One region of the Pseudarthrobacter sp. S3 genome, then DNA from elsewhere that is predicted to be linked to it. Evidence: predicted binding sites of a transcription regulator. Region 1 holds the regulator's gene; the other holds the start of a gene.
What was found. The regulator HrcA, encoded in region 1, represses chaperone genes, less so after heat shock. The targets are predictions, from matches to a motif close to TTNGCACTCGNNNNNNNCGAGTGCNAA.
Positions count from the first base shown of each region.

Region 1 (2,197 bases):
GCGTGCCTGTGGCAACTCCGGCGGGCACCTTGATGGTCAGGGACCGCCGGCTGCGGATGCGGCCCTGTCCGCTGCATTCGTTGCAAGGGTCCTTGATAACCGTCCCGAACCCCTCGCAGCTGCCGCACGGGGCCGCCGTCATGACCTGGCCCAGGATGGAGCGCACCGCACGCTGAACCTGGCCGCTGCCGCCGCAGATATCGCAGCGGACAGGGTGGCTGCCTTCGCGGCAGCATGACCCGTTGCAGGTGGGGCAGGTGACCGCGGTGTCCACTTCGAGTTTCCGGTTGACGCCGAACACGGCATCGCGCAGTTCGATCCGGACACTGATCAGTGCGTCCTGGCCGCGGCGGACCCGGGACGCGGGGCCGGAGGAGCCGCCCGCGCCGAAGAACGTGTCGAAGATATCCTGGAACGCGAAGCCCTGGCCGGAGTATCCGCCGCCGCCGAACCCGTTGTCGGTTCCGTTCTCGTTGCCGGTGGTGTCATAGATCCGGCGCTTCTGCGGGTCCGAAAGTACCTCGTAGGCGTGGGTCACGGCCTTGAAGCGGTCCGAAGCATCATCCCCGGGGTTTACATCCGGGTGAAGAGTGCGGGCCAGCTTGCGGTAGGCCTTCTTGATCTCTTCCCCGGTGGCTTCCGGCGAGACTCCGAGGACGTCGTAGTGGCTGCTCAAAGTTCGTATCTCTTCCTTGTTGTACTGCCGGCAGGCGGGCTGCCGGCACTGCTCTTCGTGCCTGGACCGTAGTACTGTTACGGACCCAGAATTCTTGAAAGGTAACGGGCTACTGCCCTGACGGCGGCCATGGTGGTGGGATAATCCATCCGGGTGGGGCCCAGCACACCGATCTTGGCGGTGCTGTCTGGTCCGTAGCCCGTGGCCACCACGGAGGCTTCCGCGAGCCCGTCGTACGGGTTTTCACGCCCGATACTGACTGCCACCCCCCTCGGATCCTGCGCCATGTCGCCTAAGAGGCGCAGCAAGACAACCTGCTCCTCGAGGGCTTCGAGGACTGGTCCGATACTGAGCGGAAAATCCACATTGGAGCGGGCGAGGTTTGCTGTTCCGGCCATGACCATGCGTTCCTCGCGGGTGTTGTGGGCGAGCGTTTCCAGCCCGTGGGCCAATGCCTGGGCCGCCGCACGCTGGCCCGGGCTGACGGACGAAACGACCCCCGGCAGCGAGGGCGCCAGTCGGCTCAGCGAGATGCCCGCGAGGGATCCGAGGAAGTGTGCCCGCAACGCCGCGACGGCGTCGTCGCCAAGGTCCAGGCCTACGTCGATCACACGCTGTTCTACCTTGCCGGTGGTGGCGATGAGGACCACGAGTACCTGCTGCGGCGCAAGCAGGACGAATTCGATGTGGCGGATGGTGGCGCGGCTCAGATGCGGATACTGCACGACGGCGACCTGGTTGGTCAGCTGCGACAGCATCCTGACGGTTCTGTCCAGGACGTCATCCAGATCGTCTGCACCCTCCAGCAGCGCCTGGATTGCCCGCCGTTCCGCCTGGGAAAGCGGCTTTACCGCTGAAATCTGGTCCACAAACAGCCGGTAGCCTTTGTCTGTGGGAATCCTTCCTGCGCTCGTGTGCGGGGCGGTGATCAGGCCGTCGTCTTCCAAAGCCGCCATGTCGTTGCGGATGGTGGCGCTGGACACGCCAAGGTGGTGGCGTTCCACGAGCGCTTTGGAACCCACTGGCTCGCGGGAGTGCACATAGTCCTCCACGATGGCGCGCAGTACTTCGAGTTTGCGCGGCTCGCTCATACTCCACCTCCATCCGTGATCGCTGCGGGGTTAGCACTCGACATGCCTAAGTGCTAACAGTCTAATATGAGTCACCCCGTTGTTAGCATTGGTACCGCTCCGGGCGAAATTCCGGGCCAGGATCTAGCGGCGAGGCGGAATCAATCCATGCACTACCAGAACTGGGGTCCGCAGGAGATCACCGCGCCCGTCAGGAGCGAACTTCCTGAGGTTCCCGTGGCGCGCGGCATGGTCCTTGAAGATGTCCAGTCCGGCTGGGTGGGAGCGGTGACCCGGGTGGAGAAGTCCGGCGGCATGCATGTGGTGGCCCTCGAAGACCGGCGAGGAAAGTCCCGGTCCTTCCGACTCGGCTTCGGGTTCCTCCTGGAGGGGCAGCCCATCCGGCTCGTTCCCCCGGCGCCCAGGCAGGCCGCCCCCGTGGTGGCCGGCC
Region 1 covers NZ_CP189583.1:2,116,328-2,118,524, reverse strand. The annotation lists gene dnaJ (molecular chaperone DnaJ) at 1-676, opposite strand, end outside; gene hrcA (heat-inducible transcriptional repressor HrcA) at 754-1,767, opposite strand; gene ACQCSV_RS10145 (DUF3097 domain-containing protein) at 1,915-2,197, shown strand, end outside.

Region 2 (2,197 bases), 920 kb from region 1:
GGAAACAACAGGAACGAAGACCAGGCCGGACGCCTGGCCAGTGAGGAGGCGGTTGTTGTGACGTCACGGAATGCCGATCAAGCCGAGACGCAAGGTGACGACCAGCCGGATGAGGCAGTTGACGGGACGGCCGCTGCGCCGGACCGCAAGGTGCCAGGGGCAGCAGGCATCTTGCCCAACAAGGCTGCGGAGGATGACCCGAAGCGCTGGGGCGACGGCCCGGACAACGATCACGACGCGTGGCTGAAGGAAAACAAGCCGCCGCACTGGGGCTGACCTCCAAGCTGCAACGGCTTCACCGCGCGATGCCTTCCGGTCCCACCAGGACGAAAAACAGTTTGCCCTGGGCGGAGGCCCCGGCAAGCCGCGCAGCCTGCTCCGGAGCTGCCGCCACGACAATCAGCCCGTCGGTTTCGCCGGTGCTTAGCCACTGACCCGTCCTGCCGCCCTGTCCTGATGTCCACAGGACGGGAACGGACGTTGCCAGCACTTCTGAGGGGGACTGCTGATCGTAGCCGTTCGCCCCGGTTAGTACCACGTTGACCAGTTGCCCGGGCGATACGAGCTGGATGGAGGAAGGATCGGCCATCCTCAAGGGCACGGCTGCGGAGCCCGGCGGCGTTCCGGTCAGCAGGCCGGGTCCCAGCAGCAGGGAGTCGGTCACAAGCTGGCCCTTCCGCAAGGGGGCTGCCAGTTGTTTTCCCGCGGCTTCACCGGTGTGGGATATGGCCCCGGCGGTCAGCATCCCCGGCGGGATCTTCGTTGCCGTCATGTCCGTGGCCGACAAGGCCGTGCCTGCGGGGAGGTCCCGCGCCGCAGCCAACACCGGGACAGTATCGGCGGGCGGGGGAGTGAGCTGATGGACCGTGATCCCCGCTGCAAGGCACAGCAGGAGCGCTATCGCAAGGCGCCGGTTCCGGCCCAGCCAGGCTAACAGCCTATGGCCACGCACGGCGCGGGGGCGTGCTAACGGGAGCGGACGGCGGACCTGGCGTCCCGGCGGGGCGGATCCGCGGCTGGAACGAAAGAGAGTAGCGGGCATGCAAACCACGCTACGTACCGGCAACGGAGTCCGACAGAAGCGAAGGTGCCTATGTGGAAAACCGAGCCGCCGGCGTCGTACGTCTTGTTAGAGGGGAGGTCAGCTGGCGGCAGCGGCCGTGGCAGGCGCCGGCGCGGCCACGGGGGCGGCAGGGGCAGCCGAAACGGTGCTTCCCTTGGTATCCCGGGAGTCAGTCCGGTAGAAACCGGAGCCCTTGAAGACCACGCCCACGCTGTTGAACTTCTTGCGCAAGGCGCCCTGGCACTCCGGGCATGACGTCAGGGTGCTGTCGGTAAACGACTGGAAAACGTCGAAGGCGTGGCCGCAATCCTTGCAGGCGTAAGCATAAGTGGGCACTGGGTGATCCTCCTCGGGGGCAAACGAGAGGTCCTGTGCCGCGCTGAACGAAAACCGTCCATTAGCAGTCGCAGGGCCTGAGTGCCAATTCTATCACCCCCGGAAAGTAGCCCTCCGTCAGGCTTTGTCCGGTAGCCGGATCAAACCTGACGGCGTCAGGGCAGCCGGCACCCTCCGGTCAAAGTCTTCGGCGGGAATGCTTCCGGCCGGAAGCAGTTCGGCATCGAAGACAACGGCCGCTAACGGGATCTCAAGTCCGTCTCGGCCAAGGGAGCCCAGCAGGACGTCGTAGTAGCCGCCGCCCTGGCCTACGCGGTTGCCGTCCCTGTCCACGGCCGTGGCGGGGATGAAGAGTGCGGCAACAGACGTCATGATGCCGAGGCCAAGGCGAGGTCCGGCCGGTTCCAGCACCGGTGCATAACGGCTGCGGACAAACTCGACGCCGGGGGTCCACTGCGTCCAGTTCAGCCGGCGTCCGGGCTCACAGACAGGGAGCAGGACTGTGTGGCCATGCCGATGGAGTTCGATGATCAGGGGCAGTGTGGGCGGTTCGGGTTCTACGCCCAGGTATGCGCAAAAGGTCGACGGCGTCCCACCGGTGAGCTGTTCAGCCCAGGCAACGCCGTGGACGGCCAGGGCGGCACCGGTGGTGTCGCGGTGAGTGGGATCCGTCGCGGCACGGCGCGCACGATGGCGTGCGCGGATGTCCGCCTTGGCTGCGCTGCTGTCTTCGGACATGCCGCTCCTTGGTTGCCGTTCCCTGTGGACGTTGCAGTCGCTGCGGTCCGTTGGCGCTGG
Region 2 covers NZ_CP189583.1:3,036,932-3,039,128, reverse strand. The annotation lists gene ACQCSV_RS14555 (AAA family ATPase) at 1-276, shown strand, start outside; gene cpaB (Flp pilus assembly protein CpaB) at 296-1,042, opposite strand; gene ACQCSV_RS14545 (FmdB family zinc ribbon protein) at 1,142-1,399, opposite strand; gene ACQCSV_RS14540 (5-formyltetrahydrofolate cyclo-ligase) at 1,517-2,137, opposite strand.
Region 2: the regulator HrcA is predicted to act here: its motif matches at 1,461-1,487, upstream of ACQCSV_RS14545 (FmdB family zinc ribbon protein).